Regions from separate parts of the Streptomyces sp. NPDC052910 genome, predicted to be linked through region 1. Evidence: riboswitches for the same ligand, from Rfam matches in the RefSeq annotation. Region 1 holds a riboswitch; the other holds the start of a gene.
What was found. A riboswitch is a leader RNA that binds a small molecule or an ion and turns the genes downstream of it on or off. The one in region 1 is predicted to bind S-adenosylmethionine.

Region 1 (7,431 bases):
CTGGGCGGGGACTTCGGCTCGGCCGCCGGTGTAGGTGCGGAGGATGGTGGGGATGCGGACGGTGACGCTCATGGGGCTGCCTTTCCAATCGGCTGACTGATGATCGGTCGTTCGTTCGTTGATTCGTTCAGGAGTGCTGTTTCCATGCGGCACGCGTCGCGCCCGGCCGGGAGGGAGACGCCCCACCCCCGCCCTTTCACCGTTTCCCGCAGGGGCTCCGCCCCCGCACCCCCCACCGGCGCGCCCTCACGGGCGGCGCCCATTCCACGCGAGGGGGCCGTTCGGCCGAGCGCGCCCAGGGCGCGGCCTTACGCCCTGAGCGCGGACGCCGTTCCCCGTGCTTGAGCGGACCCCGGCCCGGACGGCCGGCCCGCGCCTCGGCGGCGGGGCGAACCCGGCCCCGGGGCGCCGGGGCCCAGGCCCGCACGCTCCACGCGAGCCCCGCCCCCACGCCGAAACCCAGGGCACAGCCCCGAATCCCCCGAAGGCCGGGGGCCCGACTCCCGCGCCCTTCGGCACGGGCCCGGCCCGATGGCCGGGTCCCGGAACGCCCGGCCCCGCACCTCGGCGCGTAGGGTCGCGGTCCCGCACGCTCACCGTGGGCGCACAGCGAACGCCGGGGCCGGGGCCGGGGGCGCGACCCGGTCGCCGGGCAGGAACGGACCCGCAGCCCCGCCCTCGAACCCAGGGGCACAACCCGGGCCTCGGGGGCCGGGGGCGCAGCCCCGAACGCCCAGGGCCTCCCCGCGGGGGGTGCGGGGGCACAGCCCCCGCGAGAAACGGTGAAAGGGTGGGATTGGGGCGAACCCCCGCCCCCTACCCCAGCCCCGCCTCCCGGAAGGCCCCAAGGCTCGGCCGGATGACCGCCGAAGGCCCCGCCGCCACCGCGTCGAGCGTCTTCAGTCCGTCCCCCGTGTTCAGCACCACCGTCGTCAACGACGGATCCAGCGCCCCGGCCTCCAGCAGCTTCCGGGTGACGCCCACCGTCACGCCGCCCGCCGTCTCGGCGAAGACGCCCTCCGTCCGGGCGAGCAGCCGGATCGCGTCCACGATCTCCGGGTCGGTGACGTCCTCGACCGCTCCGCCCGTACGCCGCGCGATGTCGAGCACGTACGGCCCGTCGGCCGGGTTCCCGATGGCCAGGGACTTCGCGATGGTGTCGGGCTTGACGGGACGCACCACGTCCTGGCCGTCCTTGAAGGCGCGGGAGACCGGCGAACACCCCTCCGCCTGGGCGCCGAAGATCCGGTAGGGGCGGTCCTCGACCAGTCCGAGGGAGATGAGCTCCTTCAGCCCCTTGTCGATCTTCGTGAGCTGGGAGCCGGAGGCGACGGGGACGACGAGCTGGTCGGGCAGCCGCCAGCCGAGCTGTTCGCAGATCTCGTAGGCGAGGGTCTTGGATCCTTCGCCGTAGTAGGGGCGGAGGTTGACGTTGACGAAGCCCCAGCCCTCGCCCAGCGGATCGCCGATGAGCTCGGAGCAGAAGCGGTTGACGTCGTCGTACGTCCCCTCGATGCCGACGAGGTCGCCGCCGTAGACGGCGGCCATGACGACCTTGCCGGCCTCCAGGTCGTGCGGGATGAAGACGCAGGACCGGAAGCCGGCGCGGGCCGCCGCCGCGCCCACCGCGCCCGCCAGGTTGCCGGTCGAGGAGCAGGAGAGCGTGGTGAAGCCGAAGGCGCGGGCGGCCTCCACCGCGACGGCGACGACGCGGTCCTTGAAGGAGTGCGTGGGGTTGCCGGAGTCGTCCTTAACGTGGAGTTCGCCGGTGACGCCGAGCTCGCGGGCGAGGTTGTCGGCGCGGACGAGCCGGGTGAGGCCGGGCTCCAGGTTGGGCCGGGAGGCGACGTCGGCGGGGACGGGCAGCAGCGGCGCGTACCGCCAGATGTTCGCGGGTCCGGATTCGATACGGCGCCGCAGCCCCTCGGGGTCGCCGAGCGGCAGCTCGTAGGCGACCTCCAGCGGACCGAAGCAGGAGGCGCAGGCGAAGACCGGTCCGAGCGGGACGCGCTCGCCGCACTCGCGGCAGGACAGCGCGACGGCGGGACCGAAAGAAGCGGCGGCGGAAGTGGCGCGTTCGACGGCTTGCACAGCCATGGAGGCGAGGCCCTTTCTCCTCATCTTCCCCGTGGCGAACCTCGCCACGAGACGGAATTGGCACCTTCCCCGCCGGGAGCCTCACGAGGAGACCGGCTGGAGGGTTGCCGGGGCTTCAACGGGCCGTGTCCCTCTGCCCCTCTGGATGAGCGGTATGGCACTGGGCGCGGCCCAGGCGTTTGTGCGCGCGGCACCCCCGACATACGGGCGTGCTCCGCGTTGTTCAAGACTGTAACGGAAGGTGCGGCGTGGCGAGAGGGCCAGTCCGCACCGCGAGACGGACCAGAAGCGAGGAGTCGTTCACGTGCTGGAAGAGGTGGAGCGCTGGCTGTCCCGGCGGTCCTGGACCGCGGCGGACCGCCCGCTCGACCGGCTGCTCGCCGCGAAGCGCGAGACGGGCACCACGGTCAGCGTCGTCCTGCCCGCGCTGAACGAGGAGGCCACGGTCGGGGACATCGTCGCCGCGATCCGCCGCGACCTGATGACCGAGGACGTGCCGCTCGTCGACGAGCTGGTGGTCCTCGACTCCGGTTCGACGGACGGCACGGCGGCGGCCGCCCGGGCGGCCGGGGCCCGGGTCGAGCACCGGGACGCCGTGCTCCCCGGGCTGCCCGCGGTTCCCGGCAAGGGCGAGGTGCTGTGGCGGTCCCTGCTGGTCACCTCAGGCGACGTCGTCTGCTTCGTCGACGCCGACCTGCGCGACTTCTCGTCCGCCTTCGTCTCCGGCATCGTCGGCCCGCTGCTGACCGACCCGGACGTGGCCTTCGTCAAGGCGATGTACGACCGTCCGCTGGGCGAGGCGGCCGGCCAGGGCGGCCGGGTCACCGAGCTGGTCGCCCGTCCGCTGCTCAACCTGCACTGGCCGCGGCTGGCCGGTTTCGTGCAGCCGCTGGGCGGCGAGTACGCGGCGCGGCGCTCGCTGCTGGAACGGCTGCCGTTCCCCGTCGGCTACGGCGTCGAGCTCGGGCTGCTCGTCGACGCGCTGCACGCGGTGGGCCTGGACTCGCTGGCCCAGGTCGACGTCGGGGTGCGCAAGCACCGCCACCAGGACGGGCGGGCGCTGGGCCGGATGGCCGCCGCCATCTACCGCACCGCCCAGGTGCGGCTGGGCCGCGAACCGCTGGTCCGCCCGGAGCTGACCCAGTTCGAGCGCACGGCGGACGGATTCGTTCCGCGGACGTACCCGGTGGACACCGAGGAGCGCCCGCCGATGGCCCAGGTCCCCGAGTACGCGCGGCACCGCGCGGCGTAGGCGGGCGGCGCGCAAGAGGGGGAGGCGTACGTTTGAGCGGTTGGCGGGCTGGCAAGGCTCGCGTCATGGTCGCTGAGCACGTGCAGAACGCCCCCATCGTCGTGGCCTCCAACCGCGGCCCGGTCTCCTACCGGGTCGCCGAGGACGGCTCCCTGACCTCCGGCCGGGGCGGCGGTGGCCTGGTCTCCGGCCTCAGCGCCATCGGGACGGACTCCGGCGCGGTGTGGGTCTGCGCCGCGCTCGGCGAGGGCGACCGGCTCGCCGCCCGCCGCGCGGGCCGCCGCCTCGACCCCGCCGACACCGGCGGCTACGGCGTACGGATGCTCGACATCCCGGCCGGAACGTTCGCCGCCGCGTACAACGGCATCGCCAACTCGGTGCTGTGGTTCGTCCACCACCTGCTCTACCAGACGCCGCTGGAGCCCGTCTTCGACGCCGCGTTCCGCGAGCAGTGGGCCGCCTACGAGACGTACAACGCCGCCTTCGCCGACGCGCTCGCCGAGGAGGCCGCCGAGGGCGCCGTGGTGCTCGTCCAGGACTACCACCTGACGCTGGTGCCGGGCCTGCTCCGCGAACGCCGCCCCGACCTGCGCATCGGCCACTTCTCGCACACCCCGTGGGCGCCGCCGGACTACTACCGGATGCTCCCCGACGACGTCGCCGCGCAGGTGCTGCGCGGCATCCTCGGCGGGGACCGCGCCGCGTTCCTCACCCGCCGCTGGGCCGACGCGTTCGCCGCCTGCTGCGCCGACGTCCTCGGCGCGGAGGTCGAGCGCGCGGACGACGGGTCGGCGACGGCCGTGCGCCTCGACGGGCGGACGACCCTGCTCGGCGTCCACGGCCTCGGCGCGGACGCCGCCTTCCTGCGCGAGCGCGCGCACCGCCCGGACGTCGAGGAGCGGATGGCCGCCCTGCGCGAGCAGGTCGGCGCCGGCCGCCGGACGATCGTCCGCGTGGACCGCACCGAGCTGTCGAAGAACATCGTCCGCGGCCTCCACGCCTTCCGGCGGCTCCTGGAGGACCACCCGCAGTGGCACGAGCGCGTGGTGCACATCGCGTTCGCCTACCCCTCCCGGCAGGACCTCGGCGTCTACCGCGACTACACGGCGGAGGTCGAACGCGTCGCCGGCCTGATCAACGAGGAGTTCGGGACACCCGGCTGGCAGCCGGTCGCCCTGCACGTCAAGGACGACTTCGCACGGTCCCTCGCGGCCTACCGGATGGCGGACGTGGCCCTGGTCAACCCGATCCGCGACGGCATGAACCTGGTGGCCAAGGAAGTGCCGGTCGTCTCCGACGACGGCTGCGCGCTGGTCCTGTCGCGGGAGGCGGGTGCCGCGGCGGAGCTGGGCGCGGACGCGCTCGTCGTCAACCCGTACGACGTCGAGGCCACCGCCCGCGCCCTGCACGAGGCGCTGCTGATGGACCCGGGGCAGCGCGCGGACCGGTGCAAGCGGCTGGCCGCGGCGGCGACGGCCCTGCCCCCCGCGCGCTGGTTCCTCGAACAGCTCGACGCGCTGCGGGCGTTGCGGCCCTGACGCGGTGACGGGGGCGGAAGGGGCGCCCGGGCGCGGGGCGGACTCCCGTTCGCGCCGTCGTGCTTCGTCCGCACGGCTGACGGGTGGTGCGGCGGGGTAGGCATCGGAGCATGTCGATCGCACCGCGCTGGGTCGCCCTGGCGGCGGCAACGGCCGCCGCCCTCGCCGTGACGACGTCCGGCTGTTCGTCCGGATCCGACGACGGGAAGACGGAATCCAAGGGGGACAAGGGGGCCGCCACCTCCGGACGGCCGTCCCCTTCGGGTTCCTCAGGCTCCTCGGGTTCCGCCGGTCCCGCCGCCCCGGGCGACGGGACGGTGCCGGCCGGGCCGGGTCCGCAGTCCTCGTACACCGTGCAGAAACAGCCCGCCCCCGGTACGTGCACCTACCGCTGGACCGCCGCCAAGGAGCCGCTGCCCGATCCCAAGTGCACCCCCGGGGCCACCAATCCGAAGGTCACCCCGGACACCCTCAAGACGACCATCTGCCGTGGCGGCTACACCAAGGACATCAGGCCGCCCACGAACATCACCGGCCGCGAGAAGACCGCCAACGCCGCCTCCTACGGCTACAAGAAGTCGCTCCGCGAAGCCGAGTACGACCACCTCATCAGCCTCCAGCTCGGCGGCGACCCCAACGACCCCCGCAACCTGTGGGTCGAGCCGCCCTCCCCCGGCCACAAGGAGGGCGCGGGCCCCAACAACCCCAAGGACGTCGTCGAGACCAAGCTGAAGAGCGCGATCTGCTCGGGCAAGGCGGACCTGCGCAAGGCACAGCAGGCCATAGCCCGGGACTGGACCACCGCGCTGGCGGCGGTCGGCGTCAACGACGACGGGAAGGGACGCCGCGAGGCGACCGACCCGGACGACGGCTGAGGCCGAGCGGGGCCGACGGAAGCGGAACTGACGGAAGCGGGGCCGAAGGAAGCGGAGGGGCGGAGGCGGGAGGACGGAAGCGGGTGGCGGGGGCCCTCAAGCACCGAGGGCCCCTCAGGTGCCGGGGCCCCTCAGGCTCCCGGGCCCCTCAGGCGCCAGGCGCCCCGGACTCCCCCGAGCCCTCGGCCGTCACTCCGTCCGCCAGCGCCTCCAGGAGCCCCACCACACCCTTCGGACCGTCCACCACCAGGTCCGCCCGGTCGGCGAGCTCGGAGACCTCGGTACTGCCGCTGCACACCAGGACGCCGGTCAGCCCGTCGGCGCGCAGCCGCTCCACCGCGTCGAACGCGGCCAGGTCGCCGAGGTCGTCCCCGGCGTACAGGACGCAGTCGGCGCCGGTGGCGCGGACGTGGTCGGCGAGGGCGACGCCCTTGTCCATGCCCGGCGGGCGCAGCTCCAGCACCAGCCGGCCGGGTTCGACGATCAGCCCGTGCCGCGCGGCCAGTTCGGCCAGCGGCTTCTCCAGCGCGCGGAAGGCTGCCTGCGGGTCGGGGGCGCGGCGGGTGTGGACGGCGACGGCCCGGCCGCCCTTGTTCTCGATGGGCGCGGTCTCGACCCAGGTGCCGTGCCAGGCGCCCGACGCGTCCAGCACGCCGGGCAGCTCGGCCTGGACGGCGGCGATGCCCGGGTGCGGGGCCGGTGAGCGGACGGTGCCGGTGGCCGCGTCCCAGCGCTCGGCGCCGTAGTGGCCGAGCACGGCCAGGCGTTCGAGCCCCGGCACCCCGGCGAAGCCGCCGTAGCGGACGGCGACCCCGGCGGGCCGGCCGGTGATCACCGCCACGGATTCCAGGTGCGGTGCGAGCCGGGCGAGGGCGGGGACGGCCGCGGGGTGCGCCCGGGCACGCTCGGGGTCGGGGACGATCTCGGCGAGCGTCCCGTCGAAGTCCAACGCGACGATCGCGCGTCCGGGCCGGGCGAGGAGCGCGGCGAGGCCCTCGCGCCCGGCGGACGTCACGGGTTCCGGAAGGGGGTGGCTGGCCATGTCGACGACCCTACCCAGGCACGCGCCGTCAAGTCGGGGCTTCCCGATTTCGCGGGCGGGGTTTCGGGGCGACGGTTCCCGGCCGGTGGCCGTGGTTCCGCCCGTACGGCCGGAACCGGGCCGCGCCCGTACGGCCGCCGGTCAGCGGCGGGCCCGCCGGGCGTCGCGGAGGCGGCGCAGCCGGTTGACCGTGACGGGGTCGTGGGCGAGGGCGCGCGGATCGTCCAGCAGGGCGTTGAGCAACTGGTAGTAGCGGGTGGGCGTGATGCCGAGCCGCTCGCGCACGACCCGCTCCTTGGCGCCGGGGCCCGGCCAGGACCGCCGTTCGAGGGCGAGCACGGCCAGGTCCCGCTCGGAGAGCGGCCGGTCGCTGTCTTCCATGCGGTCCAGCGTAGGCGACGCGGGAGCCGCCGGGGACGCGTGAGCCGCGCGGGGCGACGGACACCGGGCGGCGGACGGCGGACGGCACCTCGCACCCGGCACCTCGCACCCGCCGCTCGGCCACCCGCCCGTACGGACCTAGCGCGTCCCGACGTCCGTGGAGTCCGCCTCGCGCTGGATCTCGTCGAGGACGCCGGCCACGTCGGCGCCCTTCTGCACGGTCCCGCCGATCTTCTCCTTGATCGT
Region 2 (7,431 bases), on a different contig from region 1:
GCCGTTGCCGGCGTAGAGGCCGACGTGGTGCTGGTCGCCGTAGAAGATGACCAGGTCGCCGGGCTGCAACTGGCTCGGGTCGGAGATACGGGCGCCGGCGCCGGCCTGCGCCTGGGAGGTGCGGGGCAGCGTGACCCCGGCCTGGGCGTAGGCCCAGGAGGTCAGCCCGGAGCAGTCGAAGGAGCTCGGGCCGGTCGCGCCCCAGACGTACGGGGACCCTATCTTCGACTGCGCGGCGGCGAGCGCGGCGCCCGCCCGGCCGGAGCCCGGGACCGCCTTGCCGCTGCTGCCCGTCTGCCCCGAACCGTCGTCCTGCGAGCCGCCCTTGGACCCGCCGGTTCCGGAGTCGCCCTTGGCCGCGTCCGCCTTGGCGGCGGCCTCGGCGGCCTCCTCCTTCTCGGCGGCGGCGATGGCCGCGCGCTCCTTCTCCGTGAGGGAGTTGAGGACGTCCTGCGCCTCGGCGAGCTTGCCCTGCACCTCGGACTTGCGCTCGCCGAGCGCCTTCCGGGTGGACTCCAGGTCGGCGAGCTTGCCCGCGGCCTCCTCCCGCTGCTGCTTCAGGGCGCGCTGCTTGGTGGCGATCTGGCGGAGCGTCTCCGCCTGCTTGGCGCTCACCTGGTGGAGCGTGGAGGCCCGCTCCAGGTAGCTGTCCGGGTCGGAGGAGAGCATCAGTTGCAGGGACGGGTCCACCGAGCCGGTGCGGTACTGGGCGGTGGCCACCGCGCCGAGGCCGTCGCGGAGCTTGTTGAGCTCCTCCTGGCCGCGCGCGACGCGGTCCTGGAGCGCGCCGGCCTCCTTCTCCAGCTTCTCCTGCTTCTGCTTCGCCCCGTTGTACTTCTCGGTGGCCTGCTCCGCCTGCTCGTAGAGCCGGTCGACCTTCTCCTTGGCCTCGCTCCGCGTCGGCTTGGCGCCGGGGTCGGCGGAGGCCGCCTGGGCGGAGAGGGCGACGGCTGCGGCGGCGGTCGCGGTGAGGACGGTCACCCGAGTACGGCTCGGCTGTTTGGGACGACGGTGGGACGCCACGGAGTCGAGCTCCTTTTCTCCTCGGCCGCCGCGACCGCGCGCTGGGCGCGCGGGCACGACGGGGTACTTCACGACAACCTGATGGGATGATCACCGCGCGAAGGTTCGAGGCCAGACCTTAGTGACCCTCATATGATCGGTTCAAATCCCCTGGGGGAAATCGTCGCTCGGCGCTCACGCCGTTGACGAGCGGCGAAGCCGCGACAAGGGAGGGTCCGGGGGCGCAGCCCCCGGGAAACGGTGAAAGGGAGGGTCAGGGGCTCAAGTCCGCGCCAGCCGGCGCAAGAGCAGCGCCGACGCCACCGGCCGCGCCCCCGCCTTGGCGACCCCGTCGGCCACCTCCCGGTCGGTGGAGACCACGACCACGGGCCGCCCGGGCGGCTCCGCCCGGACGAGCTGGCGGATGAGCTCGTCCGCCGTCACCCCGGGCTTGCTGAAGAGCACGCGCACCCCGCGCGGCGGCGCGAGGAGCACGGGGGCGGCCAGCTCGGCGCCGTCGAAGACGCAGGTCATCTCGGCGCCGGTCTGCGCGGCGAGCATGGAGAGGCCGCCCAGCAGCCGCAGCCGCTGCTTGTCCAACGGCATCGTGGGATAGCCGGACTTGGTGACGTTGTAGCCGTCCACCACGAGGTGCGCCTGCGGCAGGGCGAGGAGTTGGTCGAGCAGCGCGGGGTCGGTCTCCGACAGGGCGCGGGCCGCGATGTCCTTGGGGGTCATCCGGCCCGGCTCCACCGCGTCGACCAAATCGGCCGGGTGGACGGAGGTGGGGGGCAGGGCGAGTTCGCGGCGCAGCCCCTGGGCGGCGTCCAGGACGGTGTCGAGCAGCAGCCGCAGCCGCATGTCCTCGACGCTGCGGCCCTCGCGGACCGCCCGGCGGCTCGCCTCCAGGGCGGCCTCGGCCTCCGCGAGCCGCGCCTTGACGCGCCGGGTCTCGCCCAGGGCGGCGGCCAGTTCGGCGGCGGCCTCCGACCGCAGGGTCTCCAGCTCGGCGTGGGCCTTGCGGAGGGCCGCCTCGCCGCGCCGCACGTCGTTGAGGGCGCTCCGCAGCTTGCGGTGCAGTCCCTCGCCTTCCTTGCGTACGGTCTCCAGCTCGGCGCGGGCCCGGTCGGCCTCCGCGCGGGCCTCGCCGCGCACCCGGGCGAGCTCCTCGCGGAGCTGCCGCAGTTCGCGCTGGGCCTCTTCGCCGGCCCGCTCGGCGCTGGCCCGCTGGGCCTCCTCGCCGGCGGCGGTGACCAGCTTCACCCAGCCGGGCGGGCGCAGCACGAAGGCCATGGCCGCGACGTCCTCGGGGTCCGCGGCGGCGGGCGGCGAACCGGCCTCCAGGGCGCGGGCCAGCTCGGAGCCGGTCTCCCGGAGCCGGGCCGAGACCCGCTGCCGGAACGCGGTGTCGGTCTCGACGGCCGCGGCCATGGCGTTGCCGGCGAACTTGGCGCGGCGGGCGGGGGTGAAGCGGGCGTACTGGCGCAACTGAGCGGGGAGTTCGGCGACCGTCAGCCCGCCGAACGCCTCGGCGACGAGTCCGATGACGCGCCGCCGGATGCCCTCGGGCAACGGGCGGTCGAGCACCTCGCCGACGCCGTCGGCCCGGCCGTCGTCACCGGCCGTCTCCTCGTCGTCCGTGTGCTCCACCACGCGTGTCCGCTCCGTTCCTCAGCTCGTCCCCGGACGGTCCACCGGTCCGATCCCGTCCACCGCGTCACTCCCGCCACGACGCACCGACCCGATCGTCCCACCGGCCGGCCCCCCTCCCGTGCCCCGTCCCGCCACGGCGGCCGCGCGGGGCGCGCCGGGGCGTGCGGGGTGCCCGCACGGGGTGCGGCGCCACCGGGTGGTGGCGGTCGGCCCGGGAACGTCCATGGGTGCCGTCCGTCCTGTTCATGGCATACGGGGTGCGGGGCGTTCGTCGTAACCCTACGGCCTGCCCGACCCGCGACGGGTTGGGACCGGCACGAGCCGGAGCGACCGGCGAGGCTCTCCGTACCGCTTGCCCCGGTACGCCATGATCTGCCCATGATCGTAAAGGCAGTGCGGCGGGACCGGCCCCGCACCCCCTGGGTCACCCGCACCATCCTGGCCGCCTGCTGCGTGGTCTTCCTCCTCGGTCCGGCGTCCGGCCTCGATCCCTCGTACGGCACGGGGCCCGACCTGGTCGCCGCCCAGACGTCCTACTTCGCCCGCTGGGGCGTGGTGCCCGACGAACTCTGGCACGGGCTGCCCAGCTCCCTCACCACCCCGTTCACCGCCCTCTTCGTCCACGGCAACTGGCTGCACCTGCTCGGCAACATGCTCTTCCTCCACGTCTTCGGGGCGATGACCGAGGAACGCATGGGCCGCCTCTCCTTCGCCCTCTGCTACCTCGTCACCGGCTCCCTCGCCCTGCTCGGCTACGCGGCCGCGCACGCCCACTCCGCCCAGTCGCTCGTCGGAGCCTCCGGAGCGATCTCCGGAATCCTCGGAGCCTTCCTCCATCTCTTCCCGCGGGCCCGGGTGACCAGCCTCTTCCCCTTCCTCTTCTTCCTCCCGCTGCGCTTCCCCGCCTGGGCCGTCCTCCTCTTCTGGTTCGCCCTCCAGTGGCCCGGCGTCGGCGCCCCCGACGACCGCCCCGGCGTCGCCTACCTGGCCCACGTCGTGGGCTTCGCCCTCGGCTTCGGCTTCGCATGGGTGTGCCGGGAACGGCCGGTTAGAGTGAAATCCCCCGTGAACGACGCGGCCGGGTCCACCGAAGGAGACAGAACGACGTGATCACCTCGATCGTGCTCATCAAGACGGACGTGGACCGGATCCCCGAGATCGCCGAGCAGATCGCCGCGCTGGAGGGGGTGAGCGAGGTGTTCTCCGTGACCGGGGCGTACGACCTCATCGCGATGGTGCGGGTGGCACGGCACGACGATCTCGCGGAGGTCATCCCGGGGCGGATCAGCAAGGTGCCCGGGGTGGCGTCGACCGAGACGCACATCGCGTTCCGTACGTATTCGCAGCACGATCTGGAGGCGGCGTTCGCGATCGGGCTCGACAGCTAGACGCTCCGCGCGGGACGCCTGCGGCGGGCTGTGCCCCGGTCCCACCCCTTCGCCGATTCCTGGGGGCGAGCCCCCAGACCCCCCCCTGCCGCGGCTTCGCCGCTCGTCCTCAAGCGCCGGACGGGCTGAAGTCAGCCCGTCCGGAGGGGCCGCGACCCCCAAGCGGCTACTGCCGCGCCAACTCCCCCACTGCCCGCACAAACCGCTCGATGTGCTCATCAGGCGTCCCGACACCGAAACTCACCCGGACCGCCGACCCCGAGCGCTCCCCGAGAAGCACCCGCACCAGCGGATGAGCGCAGAACAACCCGTCCCGCACCCCGATCCCGTATTCGGCGGAAAGCGCCCCCGCCAGCGCGGAACTGTCCCACCCCTCCACGACGAACGACACCACCCCCACCCGCGGCGCGTCGTCCCCGAAAAGGGAGAGGACGCGAACGCCCGGCACCGCCGCGAGCCCGCTCCGGAGCCGCGTGAGCAGCGCCTCCTCCCGGGCGGCGAGCCGCTCGAACCCGGCCTCCGTCAGGGCGCGGCAGGCGGACGCGACCGCGTGGGCGCCGATGACGTTGGGGGTTCCCGCCTCGTGGCGGGCGACGCCGTCGTGCCACTCCACCTCCGGCGGCGCGCCGGCCGCGCCCCGGCGCACGCTGCGCGTGGCGCCGCCGCCGGCGAGGTACGGCGCGGCGGACCGCAGCCAGTCCGCGCGTCCGGCCAACACCCCCGCGCCGAACGGCGCGTAGAGCTTGTGGCCGGAGAAGGCGACCCAGTCGACGTCCAGTTCGCGGATGTCGACCGCGCGGTGCGGCGCGAGCTGGGCCGCGTCGAGGACGACGCGGGCGCCGTGGGCGTGGGCCGCGGCGGCGAGTTCCCGGACGGGCCACACCTCCCCCGTCACGTTGGACGCGCCCGTCACGCAGACCAGCGCGGGCCCGTACGGTTCCCGGGCGGCCAGCGCCCGTTCCAGCGTCTCGACGGCCTGCCCGGCGCTGCGCGGCGCCTCCAGCCAGGTCAGGGGCGTCTCGCCGGTCTCCGCGCGGCGCGTCCAGGGCAGCAGGGCGGCGTGGTGCTCGGTCTCGAAGACGAAGACGCGGGTGCCGGCGGGCAGGGCCGCGGCGAGGAGGTTGAGCGAGTCGGTGGTCGAGCGGGTGAAGACCACCTGGTCGTCGGCGCGGCAGCCGAGGAACGCGCCGACCGTCGCCCGGCTGTTCTCGAACAGTTCGGTGGAGAGCCGCGAGAGGTACCCCGCGCCCCGGTGCACGCTGCCGTAGTACGGCGCGTAGGCGGCCACGTCGTCCCACACCCGCTGGAGGGCGGGCGCGCTCGCCGCGTAGTCGAGGGCGGCGTAGGTGACGTCGCCGCCGCCGGCGACGGGGACGCGGACGTCCCGGCCGAGGACGGGCAGCGGCAGCGAGGGCGAGGAGGCGACGGGCCGGGCGGCGGTGGCGGGAACGGCGGCGGAAACGGCGGAGGACATGACGAACTCCCGTGGAAGGCAGGCGAGATCACTGCACGGCAGCACGGCGGCGCAGGAGAAGAGGAATGTGCGGGCGCGGAGAAGGGGCTCTCGGCCCTAGCGCATTCGCTTGATCACGGAAGGAACTCCCTCGACGACCAGGATCCCTGGCGAGGGATCCGCGCTTGCCGCAGACCTCACTGCCTGCGGCCCGGTCATCACCCGGGGCACCCCGCCACGGACGGAGGGTTGCCGGACAGCGGGCCGGGGCCTGTGTCGCTGTCACTCGTGACCTGGTGGGGAGTATGGCATAGGGGGTCGGGGCGGGAAAAGCGGGGTCCGCGATGCGGACGGCTCACGCCGTGGGGGTGCCCCGGTCCCTCCCTTTCACCGTTTCTTGCAGGGGCTGCGCCCCCGGACCCCCGAAACCGCGCTCCGCGCGGTTGTCCTCAATCGCCGGACGGGCTGAAGTGCGCGCCCAGGGCGGCACTATCCAGCCCGTCCGGCGATTGAGGACGAGCGGCGAAGCCGCGACAAGGGGGTCTGGGGCGCAGCCCCAGGAAACGGCGAAAGGGAGGGACCGGGGCACCCTCACCCCCCGTTGCTCACCCGCACCCACCGCTCCAACGCCGCCCGAGCCGCCCCCGAGTCGATCGACTCGGCCGCCCGCGCCATCCCCGCCGCGATCCGCGCGACGAGCGGCTCGTCGGACGGCTCCAGCGCCGCCAACGCCGCCGCCGAGTTCAGCAAAACCGCATCCCGCACCGGCCCGGTCTCACCGGCCAGCACCCGCCGCGCCACGTCCGCGTTGTACGACGCGTCGGCGCCCCGCAGCGCTTCGACCGGCACCAGCTCGATCCCGACCTCCCGGGGATCGAAGTGCTCCTCCCGCACCACACCGTCCCGTACGACCCACACCCGCGACGTCGCCGTGGTCGTCAGCTCGTCCAGCCCGTCGTCACCGCGGAACACCAGCGCCGACGATCCCCGTTCGGCGAGGACGCCGGCCAGGATCGGTGCCATCCGCGCGTCGGCGACGCCGGTGGCCTGGGCGCGGACGCGGGCCGGATTCGTCAGCGGGCCGAGGACGTTGAACGTCGTCCGGACGCCCAGTTCGCGGCGGGCGGCGGCGACGTGCCGCAGCGCGGGGTGGAACTTCACGGCGAAGCAGAAGGTGATGCCGGCCTCGTGGGCCACCTCGACGACCCGCTCCGGGGAGAGGTCGAGGTTGACGCCCAGTTTCTCCAGGACGTCCGAGGCGCCGCTGGCGGAGGACGCGGCCCGGTTGCCGTGCTTGACGACCTTGACGCCGGTCCCCGCGACGACGATCGACGACATCGTGGAGATGTTCACCGTCTTGGCGCCGTCGCCGCCGGTGCCCACGATGTCCACGCTGGGGCCGGGCACCTCGATGAGGTTGGCGTGCGCGTACATGGCCCGGACCAGGCCGGAGATCTCGGCGACGGTCTCGCCCTTGGCGCGCAGGGCCACGGCGAAGCCGGCGATCTGGGCGTCGGTGGCGGCGCCGCGCATGATGCGGTCCATGGCCCAGGCGGTGTCGTCCGCGCCCAGGTCCCGTCCGCCGAGCAGGGCCTCAAGGATGCCGGGCCAGGACCGGGACACCGTGCCGTCGCCGCCTGTCGGGGTCGCAACGTTCATGGTCCACGCTCCTGGTGGTCGGTACGGGGCCCCGTCCTCGCAGGGCACGTGCCCAGCCTAACCAGGTCCCGGGACGGCGAAGAGCCCCGTCCATGCGCTGGACGGGGCTCCTGCCGTGGCGATCAGTCGTGATCAGTAGAGGGCGGTCAGGGGATCAGTGGTGGCCGTGGCCGCTCGTGATCTCCTGGTACTCCTCCGCCGTGGCCTTGGGGACGAACTTGTCCTCCCCGTACATGCTCTTGGAGAGGCGCACCTTCAGCTTCTGGCTCGCCGACG

Region 2: another riboswitch for S-adenosylmethionine. It lies ahead of ACZ6X9_RS12590 (aminotransferase class V-fold PLP-dependent enzyme); the one in region 1 lies ahead of thrC (threonine synthase).

What each region holds. Positions count from the first base shown of each region.
Region 1 covers NZ_JBVJJR010000001.1:1,176,029-1,183,459, forward strand. Annotated here, with positions in the region: gene ACZ6X9_RS05030 (MoaD/ThiS family protein) at 1-72, opposite strand, end outside; gene thrC (threonine synthase) at 817-2,097, opposite strand; SAM riboswitch class I at 2,115-2,249, opposite strand; gene ACZ6X9_RS05040 (glucosyl-3-phosphoglycerate synthase) at 2,402-3,349, shown strand; gene ACZ6X9_RS05045 (alpha,alpha-trehalose-phosphate synthase (UDP-forming)) at 3,415-4,887, shown strand; gene ACZ6X9_RS05050 (hypothetical protein) at 4,998-5,762, shown strand; gene otsB (trehalose-phosphatase) at 5,911-6,804, opposite strand; gene ACZ6X9_RS05060 (DUF3263 domain-containing protein) at 6,946-7,185, opposite strand; gene ACZ6X9_RS05065 (extracellular solute-binding protein) at 7,324-7,431, opposite strand, start outside.
Region 2 covers NZ_JBVJJR010000003.1:355,846-363,276, forward strand. Annotated here, with positions in the region: gene ACZ6X9_RS12570 (C40 family peptidase) at 1-1,023, opposite strand, end outside; gene ACZ6X9_RS12575 (NYN domain-containing protein) at 1,285-2,655, opposite strand; gene ACZ6X9_RS12580 (rhomboid family intramembrane serine protease) at 3,034-3,765, shown strand; gene ACZ6X9_RS12585 (Lrp/AsnC family transcriptional regulator) at 3,762-4,043, shown strand; gene ACZ6X9_RS12590 (aminotransferase class V-fold PLP-dependent enzyme) at 4,210-5,517, opposite strand; SAM riboswitch class IV at 5,673-5,790, opposite strand; gene trpD (anthranilate phosphoribosyltransferase) at 6,088-7,155, opposite strand; gene qcrB (cytochrome bc1 complex cytochrome b subunit) at 7,310-7,431, opposite strand, start outside.